Regions from separate parts of the Streptomyces sp. NPDC005931 genome, predicted to be linked through region 2. Evidence: riboswitches for the same ligand, from Rfam matches in the RefSeq annotation. Region 2 holds a riboswitch; each other region holds the start of a gene.
The links. Region 2 has a riboswitch for cyclic di-AMP ahead of ACFYOV_RS25585 (transglycosylase family protein). Riboswitches for the same ligand answer to the same signal wherever they lie in the genome.

Region 1 (4,233 bases), on a different contig from region 2:
TCGGCCGGTGCGGAGGCGGGCGCTCCGTGGGCGCCGATGCGGTCGTACCGTACGGTGGCGATGAACTCGCCCCCCACCGTGGCCGCGAGTCCCACCCTGTCCACGAAGTCGTGGTGGGTGAAGCGGTGGACGTCCTTCGCGGACAGACGCGGATAGGGCGCGAAGAAGCGGTAGTACTTCGACTCGTCCGACACCTGCTCGTAGAAGCTGACCAGGCGCTCGGCGTCATCGACGGTGATGGGGCGGACGCGTGCGGTGCCGCCGTCGCGCAGCACCACGTCGGCTTCCCAGTGGGCGGGGTACTCGTGCCGGTCCGACGAGGTCTGCATGGGCCCCAGAGTACGGGTCGCGTCCGACAACGGCGCGAGGCAGTCTGTGGAGGACACAGAACCGGGCCGAGGCCGCGGTCCGGAACCACCCCGGTGAGGGAGCGACGCCCCGCTCCGGGCATGCTCGACGATATGGGAAACTGGTCTAGACAACCCTGAACACCTGAAGGGCAGCAACACATGGCTGAGCGCCGCGTCAACGTCGGCTGGGCCGAGGGTCTCCACGCCCGTCCCGCCTCCATCTTCGTCCGGGCCGCCACGGCCACAGGCGTCCCGGTGACCATCGCCAAGGCCGGGGGCACCCCCGTCAACGCGGCGTCCATGCTGGCCGTCCTGGGCCTGGGTGCCCAGGGCGGCGAGGAGATCGTGCTCGCTTCCGACGCCGAGGGCGCGGACGCCGCCCTGGACCGTCTGGCAACGCTGGTCTCCCAGGGGCTCGAGGAGCTTCCCGAGACCGTCTGAGCCCCTGCGGCAAGGGGCGGAGCGGCGCCGACCCTCGGGTGGCGCGGCTCCGCCCTTTTCCTGTCGCTCTGCACGTGGGTGCATGCCGCACCGGATTCACCAGCGGCATCCAAAGGCACCTCACCCGGAGGCGGCTTTCAATTTCCGCGAGCACGTGAAAACGGGCAGCAGAAATACCGCCCCACCGAATGACCCTTCTTTGTATACGGCCCTTTTGTTAATGCCGCAGGCTCGGCGTGTTTACGGGATGTTGCGAGTTCCTCACACGCTCCGCGCGGTCCGGGCCGGGGCCGAAGCGGAGGCGGTGCGCCCCGGTCCGGCGCTCGGTGTGCAGCGCCGTCAGGGCCCGCGCCCGCTCGCCGTCGCCACGTGCCACGGCGTCCACGATCGCGCCGTGCTCCGCCCAGGACTCCACCGGGTCGGACGGCCCCTCCACCGCGTACATCCAGGCGATCTTGTGCCGCAACTGCGTCAGCATCGACGTCAGCGCCGGGCTGCCGGCGGCCTGGGCGAGCGTCTCGTGGAACCATCCGCCCAGGGAGCGCAGGTCGTCGCTGCTGCCCCGGCGGGCGCGCTCCTGGCCCAGCCGCACCAGGCCGCGCAACACCTTCAGATGGGCCTCGGTACGGCGTTGCGCCGCACGGGAGGCCCCGAGCGGCTCCAGCAGCAGGCGCATCTCCAGCAGGTCGGCGGCCTCCTGCTCGGTGGGTTCGGCCACGCACGCGCCCGCGTGCCGCCGGGTCACCACGAACCCCTCGGCCTCCAGGGTGCGCAGGGCCTCCCTGACGGGCACGCGCGAGACGCCGTAGCGGCGGGCGAGGAGTTCCTCGGTGAGCCGGCCACCGCGCTCGTAGACACCCGCGACGATGTCGTCCCGGATCGCCGTGCACACCGAGTGCGCGGGAACACGCATGACGAACCTCCGGCTTAATCCCCGTGAAACGTCGACGATGGACGTGTGTTCCGTGACTCTATTGCAATCGACCGGAAATTCCGACGGCGGGCCGGATTCCATGCGAATCTTTTGGACAACCACTCCTTCGAAAACGGCGAAAGCCCCGGCTCGGGGGCCGGGGCTTTCGTGCAGGTGGGGCGGGGGCGCGCGTCGCGTCAGAGCTTCACGCCGTGCGTGCGCAGGTACGCGACCGGGTCGATGTCGGAGCCGTACTCGGCGGTCGTGCGGGCCTCGAAGTGCAGGTGGGCTCCCGTGACGTTGCCGGTGGCACCGGAGAGGCCGATCCGCTGGCCCGGGGTGACCTGCTGGCCGACCGAGACGCTGATGGACGACAGGTGGCCGTACTGGGTGTAGGTGCCGTCGTGCATCCTGATGACGACCTGGTTGCCGTAGGCGCCGCCCCAGCCGGCCTCGACGACGGTGCCCATGCCGACCGACTGCACGGGAGTGCCGCCGGCGGCGTGGAAGTCGACACCGGTGTGGCTGCCGGAGGACCAGACGGCGCCGCCGCTCTTGTAGCCGGTCGAGACGTAGGAGCCGGGGATCGGGGAGACGAAGGTGTTGAGGCGCTTACGCTCGGCCTCGCGGGCGGCGCGCTCGCGGTCCTCGCGGGCCTTCTTGGCGGCCGCGACCGCCTCCTCGCGGGCGGCCTCCTCGGCGGCCCGGCGGGCGGCGGCCGCCTCGGCGGCCTCCTGCTGGGCGGTCGCCTGGGCGTCGATCTGGGCGGCGACGTCGTCGCCGATGGTGACGACGGGGGTGAGTCCGGTCTGCTCGGCGGCGGGTTCGGCCGCGAGCGCCGGGGCCGTGAAGGATCCGATGACGCCGGTGGTGGTGAGGGCCGCGACGCCCGCCGCGCGGGCGGTGCCGCGCTGCATCCGGCTGGGACGACGGTGCTTCCCCGTGGCGCGGGTGAACGCCATGTACAGGCTGGTCCTTTCCTTCCCTCTCGCCTACCGGGTTAGCTGACGGGTTCGGAGCAGGAAGGTCTCCTACGGACCCCCTCGCGGCACGCGCGGGCGTCCGATTCACCCCAGGGACTGCGATGGGTCCCCGGCTCCCCTGGCTCGCGCCGTACGGGGACTCGGCGATGACTGTCCGGTGCCGCGGGTGCGGCGCACTGCCTGACGAACAGCCCGGACGACGCTAAACGGGGCGACTTTCAATCCTCAAACGAATCCCGGTTTTTGTAGCGCATCCCACAGGTCAGACAGGCAACCTCCGCCCCAATCCGGGCATAAGGGAGCCCTGGTGACTTTCGTGTCACCAGGGCTCCGGGCGCGCGTGCGCCTGCCGCGCCGTCTACTCGGCCGACACCACGCCGACTTCGCCGATGCCGAGGGCCTCGACGGGCTCCTTGATCTGCGCCGCGTCACCGACCAGGACGGTCACCAGGCGGTCCACCGGGAAGGCGTTCACGACGGCCGCGGTGGCCTCCACGGTGCCGGTCGCGGCCAGCTGCCGGTACAGCTGCGCCTGGTAGTCGTCGGGCAGGTGCTGCTCGACCTGGTCGGCCAGGGTGCTCGCGACGGCCGCCGCGGTCTCGTACTTGAGCGGCGCCACGCCCACGAGGTTCTGCACGGCGACGTCGCGCTCGGCGTCGGTGAGCCCCTCCGCGGCGAGCGTGCGCAGCACCGTCCACAGGTCCTCCAGGGCGGGACCGGTGTTCGGGGTGTCGACGGAGCCGCTGATGGCGAGCATCGCCGCGCCGGTGCCGTCCGGGGCGGACCGGAGCACCTGCCCGAACGACCGCACGCCGTAGGTGTAGCCCTTCTCCTCGCGCAGGACGCGGTCCAGGCGGGAGGTGAGGGTGCCGCCGAGGCAGTAGGTGCCGAGCACCTGGGCCGGCCACACGCGGTCGTGCCGGTCCGGGCCGATGCGGCCGATCAACAGCTGGGTCTGGACGGCGCCGGGGCGGTCGACGATCACGACCCTCCCGGTGTCGTCGGCGACGACGGGCGGCACGGGACGCGACCGGGCCGGGGAGCCGGTCCAGGAGCCGAGCGTGTCGCCGAGCAGCGCGTCCAGGTCGACGCCCGTGAGGTCGCCGACGACCACGGCGGTGGCGGTGGCGGGGCGGACGTGCTTCTCGTAGAAGGCTCGTACGGCCGCCGCGTCAATGCCGGTGACCGTCTCCTCGGTGCCCTGGCGCGGGCGCGACATGCGCGAACCCGCCGGGAACAGCTCCTTGGAGAGCTCCTTGGCGGCCCGGCGGGAGGGGTTGGCCAGCTCGTGCGGGATCTCGTCGAGGCGGTTGCGGACGAGCCGTTCGACCTCGCTGTCGGCGAACGCGGGTGCCCTGAGGGCCTCGGCGATCAGCCCGAGCCCCTTGGCGAGCCGCGAGGCCGGCACCTCCAGGCTCAGGCGTACGCCGGGGTGGTCGGCGTGCGCGTCGAGGGTGGCGCCGCAGCGCTCCAGCTCGGCGGCGAACTCCTCGGCCGAGTGCTTGTCGGTGCCTTCGGAGAAGGCCCGCGCCATGATCGTGGCGAC
Region 2 (4,233 bases):
ATCTGGCCGCAGTTGGTCGCGACGGCCAGGTCGGCGATGGTGACGTCCTCGGTCTCGCCGGAGCGGTGGGACATCATGCACTTGAAGCCGTTGCGCTGGGCCAGCTCGACGGCGTCCAGGGTCTCGGTGAGCGAGCCGATCTGGTTGACCTTGACGAGCAGCGCGTTGGCGGCGCCCTCCTCGATGCCTCGGGCCAGGCGCTCGGGGTTGGTGACGAACAGGTCGTCGCCGACGAGCTGGACCTTGTCACCGAGCTTGGCGGTGATGGTCTTCCAGCCCTCCCAGTCGTCCTCGAACAGCGGGTCCTCGATGGAGACCAGCGGGTACGCGTCGACGAGCTCGGCGTAGTACTCGGTCATCTCGGCGGCGGAGCGCTCCTTGCCCTCGAAGACGTAGGAGCCGTCCTTGTAGAACTCGGAGGCGGCGACGTCGAGGGCGAGGGCGATCTGCTCGCCGGGAGTGTAGCCGGCCTCCTTGATGGCCTCGAGGATGAGGTCGAGGGCCTCGCGGTTGGAGCCGAGGTTCGGGGCGAAGCCGCCCTCGTCGCCGAGGCCGGTGGCCAGGCCCTTGCTCTTCAGGACCTTCTTCAGGGTGTGGTAGACCTCGGCGCCCCAGCGCAGGGCCTCGGAGAAGGACTCCGCGCCGATGGGGGCGATCATGAACTCCTGGATGTCCACGTTGGAGTCGGCGTGCGAGCCGCCGTTCAGGATGTTCATCATCGGCACCGGCAGCAGGTGCGCGTTGGGGCCGCCCAGGTAGCGGAACAGCGGCAGGTCGCTGGCCTCGGAGGCGGCGTGGGCGACGGCGAGGGAGACGCCGAGGATGGCGTTGGCGCCGAGCGAGCCCTTGTTGTCGGTGGCGTCCAGGTCGAACATCGCCTGGTCGATCAGGCGCTGCTCGGTGGCGTCGTAGCCGACCAGCTCCGGGCCGATCTGCTCGATGACGGCGAGGACCGCCTTCTCGACGCCCTTGCCGAGGTAGCGGTTGGAGTCGCCGTCGCGGAGTTCGATGGCCTCGAAGGCGCCGGTGGAGGCGCCGGACGGGACGGCGGCACGACCCGTGCTGCCGTCGTCGAGGCCGACCTCGACCTCGACCGTGGGGTTGCCTCGGGAGTCCAGGATTTCCCGGGCTACGACGACGTCGATGGACGGCACGAGCATCTCCTTCTTGGATGTGACGCGGGTGAGCGGGACCGCGGTGGATCCTGCGAGTCCGAGCCTAACCGGCTCCGGGCGATCGGCCAGCGGCCGACCGTCCCGTGGACAGAACCGAGAGTAAATTGTTTCCGAACGGAACAAAGACCGTTTCCGGAAACCCATCCGAATCCGATGGGGCCCGTGACGCGAAAAGCCCCGCCCCGGCGCGTACGGGGGAACACGCGCCGGGGCGGGGAGCCCGTGGGGACGGGGCCGGGACTCGCGGTCCGGGAGGGGGACTCGCGGGCCCGGGGGCGGGACCTGCGGCCGCTTCCTTACTTCAGGTGCAGCTGCTGGCCCGGGTAGATCAGGTCGGCGTCCTCGACGATGTCGTCGTTGAGCTCGAACAGCTTGGCCCAGCCGCCCTTGACGCCCTGCTCCTTGGCGATGGTGCTGAGCGTGTCGCCCTTGACCACCTTGTACTCGCCGTCGCCCTTCTTGACCTTCTTGCCGGTCGGGGTGGTGACGGTCTTCTTGGCGGCCGGACGCTCGGTGGAGCGGGAGGCCTTCTGCTCGGTCTGGCGGGTCTCGGTGGAGCCGGTGCTCTGGCTCTGCGCGGAGCCGCCGCTCTGCGTCTGGGTGGAGGCGCCGCCGCTGTACGGGGTGCTGGACAGGTTCTTGCCGCAGACCGGCCAGGCGCCCTTGCCCTGACCCGCGAGGACCTTCTCGGCGATCGCGATCTGCTGGGCCTTGCCGGCCTGGTCGGCGGTGGCGGCGTACGCCGTGCCGCCGTACGCGGCCCAGGTGGAGGCGGAGAACTGGAGACCGCCGTAGTAGCCGTTGCCGGTGTTGATGGACCAGTTGCCGCCGGACTCGCACTGGGCGACGGCGTCCCACTCGGCGGCGGTGGCGGCGGAGGCGGTGCCGGCCGCCATCAGCGGGGCGGCGACGGCGGCGCCGGTGACGCCGACGACGGCGATGGCGCGAGTGGCCTTGGACGGACGACGGTGCTTGCCCTTGCCGGAAAACAGCATGGATGGATCCCCTCACCGACGCCTACGAGGTGAGCTGTCGGGTTCGGGCCGGTTGAGTTGCCCGGCCGCGCCCCTCACGAGACGCGGCTTCACCCCGAGCCGATTCCGGCATCAACTGCCCGGAACCGGCACTTACCTTGGGTCCCCCGCTCCTGCCTGCGGCGCTTGCGCGACGACTGTTCCCGTGCTGCCACTGGCAGGATTCGGCGTGGCGGCAGCCGGGGCTCGCGGTGGCGAGCGGTCACGACCGTAGGCACGGGATCGGCGAGATTTCAAAGACGATCAGGGCTTCTGAGACCTATCTCTCACCACGTTTAATTCGGGCATTCGGGGCGAATCGTGACGCCAACTGCCGTCATTCCCGCGCCTTTTCGCGCGTCACTTTTCGACCGGTTCGACCCCGACCTCGAGCTCCTGACCGGGAAGGATGAGGTCCGGGTCGGCACCGACGGCCTGCTGGTTCTCCGCGTAGAGCGCACGCCATCCGCCGCCGAGCTCAAGGGAGTCGGCGATACCCGAGAGACTGTCACCGGGGCGCACGGTGTAGGAGCCGTCGGCGGCGTCGCGGGAGGTGTCGGTGCCGCGCGAGGCGTGCCGTCCGGAGGACGCGGCCGCACGGTCCTGCTCCTCGTCCTCCTCGGCACTCGCGCCGCGGTGACGGCCGGTGCCGTTCGTTCCGGTGTCGGTGAGCGCGGAAGAATCGTCACTCCGGCCGGACTTGTCCGACTCGTCACTTTCGGGGACGTCTGTGGCGGCAGGAGAGGCATCGGACCCCGCGTCCTCACCTTCGGACTTGTCCGACTTGGTCGAATCGTCCGTAGTGGCGCCCTCGTTCTCCTCGTCCGACGACACGTCGGAGGAAGAGGGGGAGGACGACGGCGACGAGGACGGGGAGGCGGACGGCCCCTGCGATCCCGAGGAGCCGGGCACATACCGGTCGGAGGGGTCGGTGGAGTCGGCGGAGTCACGGGCGTCGGGTGACGCGGACGCGCCCGAGTCCTCGGCCACGCCCGTGTCGATGTCGGCCGACGCCGAGTCCTTGTCCAGGCCCGCGAGCAGACCGCAGGTCCGCCAGGCGCCGACTCCCTGGTCGGCGAGGATTCTCTCGGCGACGGCTATCTGCTGCCCGCGGCTGGCCTGGTCGGCGCTCGGCGCGTAGTCGAGGCCGCCGTAGTTCTCCCAGGCGTCCTGGGTCATCTGCAGTCCGCCGTAGTAGCCGTTGCCGCTGTTCTGGCTCCAGGAGCCGCCGGACTCGCACTCCGCGACCCGGTCCCATGTCGCGCCGTCGGCGGCGCTCGCGCTGCCTGCCCCGAGGAGCGGGATCGCGATGGCGGAGCCGGTGACTCCGGCCGCGAGGAGGAGAGCCGGAGCCTGGCGGGGGCGACGGTGCCGACCGTTCCCGGAGAGCATGCGGAGACCTTTCGCACGACAGCAGTTGTCGGCGCGGCGTGTGGAGCTGGGGCGCCGCGCTGATGGGTGAACGTATCGGCAGACGATCAGTTGTCACAAGTTCATGCCGCGCGTATCACGTGAAGATCACATAGTTGAAAGTGTGTCATGTTTGCGCTGGTCCCGCAGGAGACCCCAACGGGGCCCGACCCGCACGAGAAACCGCTGGTCAGTGCCGTGGGGGCGTGAACTCCACCGGCAGGGTGCGCAGTCCGCGCATGATGAGCCCCCCGCGCCACCGCAGTTCGGCCGGATCCACCGCGAGACGCAGGTCCGGCAGCCGGGCCAGCAGCGTGGCGAGCGCCGTCCGGCCCTCCAGCCGGGCCAGCGGCGCGCCCAGGCAGTAGTGGATGCCGTGCCCGTACCCCAGGTGCTGGTTGTCGCGGCGCCCGAGGTCGAGCACGTCGGGATCGGCGAACCGCTCCGGATCGCGGTCCGCGGCGGCGAGCACCACGAGGACGGGGTCACCGGCCGCGATCCGCTGCCCGCCGATGGTGACCGGCTCGGTGGCGAACCGCCATGTCGCGAGCTCCACCGGGCCGTCGTAGCGCAGCAGTTCCTCCACCCCGGTCTCCAGTAGCCCGCGCTCACCGGCGGCCAGCGAGTCCTGGAGG
Region 3 (4,233 bases), on a different contig from region 2:
CAGAGTCCCACGGCCACGCTGTGCCTGGGCCCGACCCACGGAGACATGTCATGACCGGCAAAGACCTGGAGGAGAAGTTCCCCCGCGCGCTGTGGGTGCGGCTGATCATCTACATCGCGGTGGGACACGTCTTCGCGGCCTTCGTCTACCTGCTGTTCGAGGTGGGCGCCAAGTAGCCGGCTCTCCGGTCAGTCGAGCAGGCGCTCGCGCAGCCGCTCCCGGGTCTCGGGGGTCACGCCGAGCGCCGTCTCCAGATAGGGGTCCACGCCGCCCCAGGTCTCCTCGATGGTCTCGAGGGCGGCCGACAGGTACTCGGCCCGGGCGTCGAACAGGGGGCTGAGCAGTTCCATCACCTCGGGGGAGTAGGCCGAGGCGGACGTGCTGCTGCGGTGCACCTTGTAGCGTCGGTGCCGGGCGTTGGACTTGAGGTAGTCGTCGAAGATCGCGTCGCGCTCCACGCCGAGGGCGAGCAGCGTGACGGCCACCGACAGCCCCGCGCGGTCCTTGCCGGCCGCGCAGTGCATCAGCACCGGAACGCCGTCGTCGGCGAGCGAGTGCAGCACGCGGGAGTGCTCGGCGGTGCGCTGCCTGATGGTGATGCGGTAGGAGTTGATCATCCGGTCGGCGGCCTTGCCGTCCGCGAGGATCGAGCGGAGCTGGTCCAGGTTGCCGTCGCGGACCATCTTCCAGAACTCGGCACCATCGGCCGGGTCGCTCAGCGGCAGGTTCACGTTGCGCACGCCCGGCAGCTCCACGTCCGGGCCCTCGAGCCTCTGGTCGGCGGCGTTGCGGAAGTCGAAGACCGTGTGCAGTCCCAGGGAGGACAGGAACGCGGCGTCCTCGGGGGTCGCGTGGGCGAGGTGCCCGCTGCGGAACAGCACCCCGTGCCGCACCCGCCGACCGTCCACGGTCGGCAGTCCGCCCACGTCGCGGAAGTTGCGCACTCCGGCCAGCTCGGGTTCGGTCGACGGGATTTGCTGCGTCACGTAGGGCTCCTCCCACTCGGCGCCGCCGGCGCGGCTCGGTCGGCGGACGTCCCTCGACGATACGACATGGCTGCCGGAGGCAATGAGTCCTCCACGGGCAGGTCCTGGCGCCCGCGCACCCTTTCATGATGTCGAGGTCTGCTCGTCCTGTTCGATTTCGTGGAGGTCGGGTGTGGCGGCGGCCCAGCCGCGGCAGCGCGTGCTCACCGAGCGGGGCGCCACGACGGGCGTCGAGCCGTTGGTAATCGACGACGGCTGGTTCGGGGTGCGCACCGGCGACCGTCCGCCCCCGGCCGCCCGCCGCGCCGTCGAGGACTTCGAGACGACCGGGCACCCGGCCGAGACCGCGTCCGCCGCCACTTCCCCCGGTCCCCGGTCCGAAGCCGCTCCCGGACGATGCGCACGGCCTCGGGATGCGGTTCGGCACCGGGTCGGGCCGAAGACGGCCGGCCCGGCCCCGACGCGACCTCTACCGCGTGCCCCCGGACTACGTGCAGTGCCGGCCGGGGCGAAAGTGGGCGGAATTCGCAATCGGTACGTCCTCGCCCCGACCCGCGACGGCGTCCGGGCGTGCCTGGGGGAGTGGCTCGACGGACTGCATGCGCCCTCGTCCGCCTCCAGGACCCGCGCCACGGCGCACCGTGCCCCGTGCTCGGGTTGCGCGGCCTCGATCCGACGGCCGTGTGTGAATGCCGCGAAACGGGCGAAACCCACGGAGGCGCCGTGCTGTCGCAGCAGGGTCTGCGCATCGGCCTGCGCGGGGATCCGGGTGCGGCCGTGGTGCGGCTGCGGACGTCTGTGATCTGGCGAATGAGGCGTTCTGTCCGTTTAGGGGGCTTCGCCATAACGTGCCCCGATAGAAAGGGAGATGGGGTAGGGGTGCGTGAGCATCGTCATATTCGTGACGGTGTGTTGTCATCATGCTCACGTAATTGCAGTGAATTTCAAGGACGTTCGCGGCTGATCGGAAATGCGGATCGACGCTCGGTGACGGCATTCGCGACTGTCGATCACGGAAAAACGCCTTCGCCTGGAACCTCTCGCTTGTCCGTTTGCGTCGTGGTCGCTTACGTTCGCCACCGATCCGAGCGGACGCCCAATCCTGCCGCCGCTCGGAGCCCGCACACCACTGACCCGTGTACGGCAGGAGCGGGGGACCCACAGGTACGACTGCCTGTTCCGGTCTCCGGAACGGCTTGGGGTTAAGCCGCGTTTCGGCGCGGCCGGGCATCTCCAGCCCGCACCCGACAGCTCACCTCGCAGGCGCCGGAGAGGAATTCGTCATGCCCGCCAAGGGTAAGCACCGCCGTACCAAGACACAGCGTTTCACCCGCTCCATCGCCGTCGCCGGAACCGGCGGCGCCGCGCTCGCCCTGCCGCTTCTCGGCGCCACCGGCGCCCAGGCCGCCCCGGCGCAGGCGGCCCCGGAAAAGGCCGTCCGGTCCCTTTCCGTCGCCCCCGAGAAGGGCGGAAAGAACTCCACCGAGAAGAACCGTGAAGCCCGCACGTACACCGTGCAGGCCGGCGACTACCTCGCCAGGATCGCCGACACCCAGGACGTCGAGGGCGGCTGGAAGAAGCTCTACGCGGACAACCGCGAGGCGGTCGGTGACAACCCGTCGCTCATCCACCCCGGTCTGAAGCTCACGATCGACGGCAAGGCCACCGCGCAGAGCGCCCCGAAGAAGTCCTCCTCCTCGGACAAGCCGGCCTCCACCGCGCCGAAGACCTCCACGAAGCCCTCCGCGCAGACCGCGCAGCAGTCCGCTCCGAAGGCCGCCGCTCCGAAGGCCGCCGCCCCGAAGGCCGCCGCTCCGAAGGCCGCCGCTCCGAAGGCGGCGGCCAACCAGGCCGCCACCACCTCCGGTTACAGCTCCCCGGTGCCCGGTGGCGGCGTCGGCACCGGCTACAAGGTGGCCGGCAGCATGTGGTCGAGCGGCTACCACACCGGCGTCGACTTCAGCGTCCCGACCGGCACCTCCCTGAAGGCCGTGGGCTCGGGCACCGTCGTCTCCGCGGGCTGGGCCGGCGCGTACGGCAACCAGGTCGTCATCAAGCTGAACGACGGCTACTACGCCCAGTACGCCCACCTGTCCTCGCTGTCCGTCTCCGCCGGCCAGACCGTGACCGGCGGCCAGCAGGTCGGCCTCTCCGGCTCGACGGGCAACTCGACCGGTCCGCACCTGCACTTCGAGATCCGCACCTCGCCGAGCTACGGCTCGGACGTGGACCCGGTCTCCTACCTCCGCTCGAAGGGCGTCGCCCTCGGCTGACCCCGGGAGAACCCGCCCGACACGCCGCCGAAGGCCGGACCCCGATGGTGAGGGTCCGGCCTTCGGCGTGCCCTCCAGGGCACGGCAGGCTCGGCAAGTGGCTTATCTCACCGCCCGTCAATCCCTTCCTACGTTCGCGTAGGTCACATTCGAGAGGGAATCATGGTCGGCCGTGGCAGACGATTCGAAGAGTGACAGCAAAGCAGTGATCGGGTCGTACGTGGCGGTGGGGGACAGCTTCACCGAGGGAGTGGGCGATCCCGGGCCCGACGGGGCGTTCGTCGGCTGGGCCGACCGGTTCGCCGTGCTTCTCGCCGACCGCCGGCCCGAAGGCGACTTCCGGTACACGAACCTGGCGGTGCGCGGCAAACTGCTCGACCAGATCGTGGCCGACCAGCTTCCGCGGGCCGTCGCACTCGCCCCCGACCTGGTCTCGTTCTGCGCGGGCGGCAACGACATCCTCCGGCCCGGCGGCGACCCGGACGAGGTGGCCGAGCGTTTCGAGCGGGCGGTCGCCGCGCTGACCGCCGCGGCCGGCACCGTCGTGGTGGCGACCGGCTTCGACACCCGTGACGTCCCCGTGCTCAAGCATCTGCGCGGCAAGATCGCCACGTACAACGGCCACGTCCGGGCCGTCGCCGACCGGTACGGCTGCCCCGTGCTCGACCTGTGGTCCCTGAAGAGCATCCAGGACCGCAGGGCCTGGGACGCCGACCGGCTGCACCTCTCGCCCGAGGGGCACACGCGTGTGGCGCTGCGCGCGGGCCAGGTCCTCGGCCTCGGCGTCCCGGCCGCCCCGGAACAGCCCTGGCCGCCGCTGCCGCCCCGCGGCACCCTCGAGATCCGGCGCGACGACGTCCACTGGGCACGGCAGTACCTGGTGCCGTGGATCGGACGCCGACTGCGCGGGGAGTCCTCCGGTGACCACGTCACCGCGAAGGGCGCGCTGTCCCCGCACGACATCAGGGAGCGGA
Region 4 (4,233 bases), on a different contig from region 2:
CGTGCTCCCCCCTCGGCATGCCCCTCCCCATACCCCTCCCCCTCCTCACGGCCGGCGCAGCCGTGCCGTGCCCTTCAAGGTCCGTGACGCCAGCGACGCCAGGCGCGGGCGGACGCGGACGAAGGCGTGGGCGCGGCGGACCGGCTCACGGCTCAGCCAGTGCAGCGCGGCGCCCGCGCCCGGCCGTGTCGCCGCCCCTTCGTGGACGGTCCGTTCGCCGGTCTTCAGCGAGTCCTTGTACTCGGCGGGCCCGCGCCCCATGTCGAGCAGGGCGACGCCCTCGGCCGCCGCTGCCTCGGCCATCCGCAGATGCAGCACGAGCCCCGGCGAGTACTTCGCGAACTCCGGTGCGTACGACGGGAACCAGCAGGCCAGCACCGAGGCCGAGCGCAGCCCGAAGTGCGCGGCGACGGGGCGCTCGCCGGCGTAGAGCACCGACAGCGTGCCGGTGCACCCGGGGGCCCGGGTCTCGGCGAGACGGCCCACGAGCCGGGTGATCCACTCCTGCGCGAACCGGTCGCGGCGCCCGGTCCTGCGGTACTGCGCCGACTTCCACTCCATGAGCGTGCGCAGCGCGGCCGGGTCGCGTTCGTCGAAGACGAAGCGCACGGGGCCGGCCTGCCGGCCCAGCCTGCGCTCCTTGGCCAGCGTGGTCTTCAGGAACTTCGGCGACTGGGCGCGCAGCACGGACTCGTAGGTCTCGTAGCCCTTCTCGACGTCGATGACGTAGGTGGCGTGTTCCTCGGCCGCGTGGGCGGCGAACAGCTCCTGGCTCGCCTCCAGGTTGTCGAAGGCGAAGCTGGACACCGAGCAGGCCCGCAGCAGTTCACCGGCCTCCACGGTCAGGCCGGGCCGCAGGATCGCGCCCTGGCAGTCCGAGACGCCGAGCCCGATCGCCCGGCCCTGTCCCAGCGCGCCCCGCTCGTGCGGCAGGAAGCCGACCGGTTCGGCGCCGCCCTCGTACACCACCGCGACCCGGGCCTGCGGCCGCACCCGGCCGACGGCGACGGTGAACTCCGGTTCCATGAAAGGGTTGCGCGGGGCGTCCGCGGCGGCGCGCAACTCCCGCCAGCGCTCCTTCTCCCCCTCACCGAGCTCCTCCGGCCTCAGCACGCGTATGCGTCCACTGCTCACCTGACCCCCCGATCAAGTCCCCCCTGGACACTTGGAAGGTACCGCCCGGGAGTGCCCGCACGGTAGGTAGCGGAGCATGTTGTTGCCAACCGGTGCACAACCGGTGGACCCGCCCCCAACCGGCCGGTACCCGGCGATGCCGCCCCCGTGCCCGGGTCCGGGCCCGGGCGGGTGGTGAGTCGGACCCGTGGGTTGTCCGTATTCTCTGATCATGGCCGCACCCCCCGCATACGCACTCGTCGCCACCGACCTGGACGGCACGCTCCTGCGTGGTGACGACACCCTCTCCGACCGGTCCCTCGCCGCGCTCGCCCGAGCGGCGCGGGCCGGCGCCCGGCACCTGGTGGTGACGGGGCGCCCGGCGCCCCGGGTGCGGCCGCTGCTGGACGACCTCGGCTGCAGGGGGCTCGCGGTGTGCGGACAGGGCGCGCAGGTGTACGACGCCGGCGCGCACCGCATGCTGTGGTCCGTCACGCTGGACCGGGAACTGGCGGAGACCGCGCTCGGCAAGATCGAGGCCGAGGTGGGGGAGGTGCACGCGGCGGTCGACCAGGACGGGGTCGACGGGCTCACGCTCATCGAGCCGGGCTACCGGATGCCGCACCCGACCCTGCCCGCCGTGCGGGTCGGGCGGCGCGCCGATCTGTGGGAGCGGCCGATCAGCAAGGTGCTGCTGCGCCACGACGGCCTGTCCGACGACGAGTTGGCGGCGACGGCGCGCACGGTGGTGGGCTCGCTCGCGACGGTCACCATGTCGGGGCCGGGGACGGTGGAGCTCCAGCCGTGCGGCGTGACCAAGGCGACGGGGCTGGCGCTGGCCGCGGAGCACCTGGGAGTGGGTCCGGAGCGGACGGTCGCCTTCGGCGACATGCCCAACGACATCCCCATGTTCGACTGGGCGGCCCGCGGTGTCGCCATGGCGAACGCCCACCCCGAGCTGAAGGCGGTGGCGGACGAGGTCACCACGACGAACGAGGACGACGGCGTGGCCGTCGTCCTCGAGCGACTGTTCGGGGATGCCGGGCCGCACATGCCGCCGCACGTGCCGGCCCAGTACGACCCCCGGTCCGGGGCCGGGCCGCACGTGCCCCAACACGTGCCGGCCCCTTAGGCCCGTGGTCCGTTGCCCGGCCCCGGTCCGTCTCCGGGGGCGGGTCCGCCGCTCAGTAGGCGCCGAAGACGTTGTCGATGGAGCCGTAGCGGGCGGCCGCGTAGTTGCAGGCCGCGGTGATGTTGGCGACCGGGTCGTACGGGTCGAAGGCGGTGCCGGGCACGTGGTACGCCTGGAAGGTCGGGTCGATGACCTGGAGCAGGCCCTTCGACGGGGTGCCGGCGGCGGCGTTGGAGTCCCAGAGGTTGATGGCGTAGGGGTTGCCGGAGGACTCCCGCATGATGTTGCGGTGGATGGCGTCGTAGCTTCCGGGGATGCCGTGCTGGGCCATGACGGCCAGCGACTCGTGGATCCAGCCGTCGAGGTTGTCCGGGTAGACGGTCGCGGCGGTGGCCGCGGTGGGCGTCGTGGTGGCCGCGGACGCGGTGGTCGCGCCGAGCAGCGGCAGGACGAGCACGGCGGCGCCGGTACCGGCGACGGCGAGGGTGCGGGCGAGTCGGGCGCGGCCGGAGCGGCGGGGCTGACCGGTTGCAGGCATGTTCGGTTTCCTCTCCTACGCCTGCGAGGTGAGCTGTCGGGTTCGGGCGGGAGAGTGCCCGGCCGTGCCCGTGCGGGCATGGCTTCACCCCTAGCCGTTCCGTGCGTGGACCGGTACGGCGAGTTACCTGGGTCCCCCGCTCCTGCCGTGCGTGGGTTCGTCGTTGGGTGGTGCGGGCGGCGGCAGGATTGGGCGTCCACCCGGCAGGCCGGGAACGTATGCGAGAGCACATGTCCGGAACAAGTGCGGGCGTCACAGATCAGGCCGGTTGATCTTGCCGTGGGCGTTTTGCGACGCTTGATCCTTTGCGTTCGCCAAGGGTCAACTCGGGTATGTGCAACGGCGCCAGGGGGTGCGTGGAGAGGGAGGGTGGGCGGCGCGGTGCGTGACTCACTTCACTGGCCGGGCGGCCTGGGGGCATCTTTCGCCAAGGGGAATTCAATTGCTAATTGCGGCAAATCGGACAGTGGGGCGTGCAGGATGGTCTGTGGGGCGAGGTGCGTCCCGGGGTGTGGATTGCTACGTCCTGGTAAGTCGGTGAATGTCCGTTGTTATTAGACGATCAAAATGACTCCCGATTCGATCCCTCACCTGATCCCATGCCGTCCCGCCGGTAACCCCGGGCGCTGGCGGTGATCGAAACGTGACCGGATACGCTGACTCGAGTGGTGGCAGCGACCTATCGACAAACCGTGTAATCGCCAGTAGACACCAGCAGACAGGAGACCCCTCGTGACCGTCGTCGGGCCGTTCGGGCTGAGCGTGCGGGACCAGGCTCTGGAAGCCGATGTCCAGGCCGGATTGACGGCTGTCGAGGAGGGGCTGCTCGAGGCCACCAAGAGCGAGGTGCCCTTCATCACGGAGGCCGCCCAGCACCTGGTGCGGGCCGGCGGCAAGCGCTTCCGCCCGCTGCTCGTGATGCTCGCCGCCCAGTTCGGCGACCCCTATGCGCCCGGTGTCGTGCCGTCGGCCGTGGTCGTGGAGCTGACCCACCTGGCCACGCTGTACCACGACGACGTGATGGACGAGGCCGCGGTCCGGCGCGGGGTGGCCAGCGCCAACACCCGCTGGGGCAACTCCGTCGCGGTCCTCACCGGCGACTTCCTCTTCGCCCGGGCCTCGCACATCCTGGCCGACCTCGGACCCGAGGCGGTGCGGGTGCAGGCCGAGGCGTTCGAGCGGCTGGTCACCGGGCAGATCCTGGAGACCGCGGGGCCGCAGGACGGCCGGGACCCGGTCGACCACTACCTGGACGTGCTCGGTGGCAAGACCGGCTCGCTGGTCGCGGTGTCCTGCCGCTTCGGCGCGATGATGTCCGGTGCCGACGAGTCGCAGGTGAACGTGCTCACCCAGTACGGTGAGCGGCTCGGTGTCGCCTTCCAGCTCGCCGACGACGTCCTGGACATCGCCTCCGACTCCCACGAGTCCGGCAAGACCCCGGGCACCGACC

Region 1: another riboswitch for cyclic di-AMP. It lies ahead of ACFYOV_RS08130 (M23 family metallopeptidase); the one in region 2 lies ahead of ACFYOV_RS25585 (transglycosylase family protein).
Region 3: another riboswitch for cyclic di-AMP. It lies ahead of ACFYOV_RS33030 (peptidoglycan DD-metalloendopeptidase family protein); the one in region 2 lies ahead of ACFYOV_RS25585 (transglycosylase family protein).
Region 4: another riboswitch for cyclic di-AMP. It lies ahead of ACFYOV_RS11730 (transglycosylase SLT domain-containing protein); the one in region 2 lies ahead of ACFYOV_RS25585 (transglycosylase family protein).

Annotation. Positions count from the first base shown of each region.
Region 1 is NZ_JBIAIG010000003.1:106,861-111,093, reverse strand. Features, by position in the region: gene ACFYOV_RS08145 (GNAT family N-acetyltransferase) at 1-329, opposite strand, end outside; gene ACFYOV_RS08140 (HPr family phosphocarrier protein) at 510-791, shown strand; gene ACFYOV_RS08135 (GntR family transcriptional regulator) at 1,009-1,704, opposite strand; gene ACFYOV_RS08130 (M23 family metallopeptidase) at 1,902-2,666, opposite strand; cyclic di-AMP (ydaO/yuaA leader) riboswitch at 2,679-2,843, opposite strand; gene ACFYOV_RS08125 (M16 family metallopeptidase) at 3,046-4,233, opposite strand, start outside.
Region 2 is NZ_JBIAIG010000012.1:132,655-136,887, reverse strand. Features, by position in the region: gene eno (phosphopyruvate hydratase) at 1-1,154, opposite strand, end outside; gene ACFYOV_RS25585 (transglycosylase family protein) at 1,472-2,170, opposite strand; cyclic di-AMP (ydaO/yuaA leader) riboswitch at 2,175-2,344, opposite strand; gene ACFYOV_RS25580 (transglycosylase family protein) at 2,549-3,580, opposite strand; gene ACFYOV_RS25575 (cytochrome P450) at 3,789-4,233, opposite strand, start outside.
Region 3 is NZ_JBIAIG010000029.1:4,260-8,492, forward strand. Features, by position in the region: gene ACFYOV_RS33010 (helix-turn-helix domain-containing protein) at 1-54, shown strand, start outside; gene ACFYOV_RS33015 (DUF6126 family protein) at 51-176, shown strand; gene ACFYOV_RS33020 (tyrosine-protein phosphatase) at 189-986, opposite strand; partial or broken gene ACFYOV_RS33025 (GH36 C-terminal domain-containing protein) at 1,383-1,763, shown strand; cyclic di-AMP (ydaO/yuaA leader) riboswitch at 2,104-2,265, shown strand; gene ACFYOV_RS33030 (peptidoglycan DD-metalloendopeptidase family protein) at 2,270-3,259, shown strand; gene ACFYOV_RS33035 (SGNH/GDSL hydrolase family protein) at 3,465-4,233, shown strand, end outside.
Region 4 is NZ_JBIAIG010000004.1:147,566-151,798, forward strand. Features, by position in the region: gene ACFYOV_RS11720 (GNAT family N-acetyltransferase) at 46-1,113, opposite strand; gene ACFYOV_RS11725 (HAD family hydrolase) at 1,346-2,245, shown strand; gene ACFYOV_RS11730 (transglycosylase SLT domain-containing protein) at 2,298-2,783, opposite strand; cyclic di-AMP (ydaO/yuaA leader) riboswitch at 2,789-2,956, opposite strand; gene ACFYOV_RS11735 (polyprenyl synthetase family protein) at 3,516-4,233, shown strand, end outside.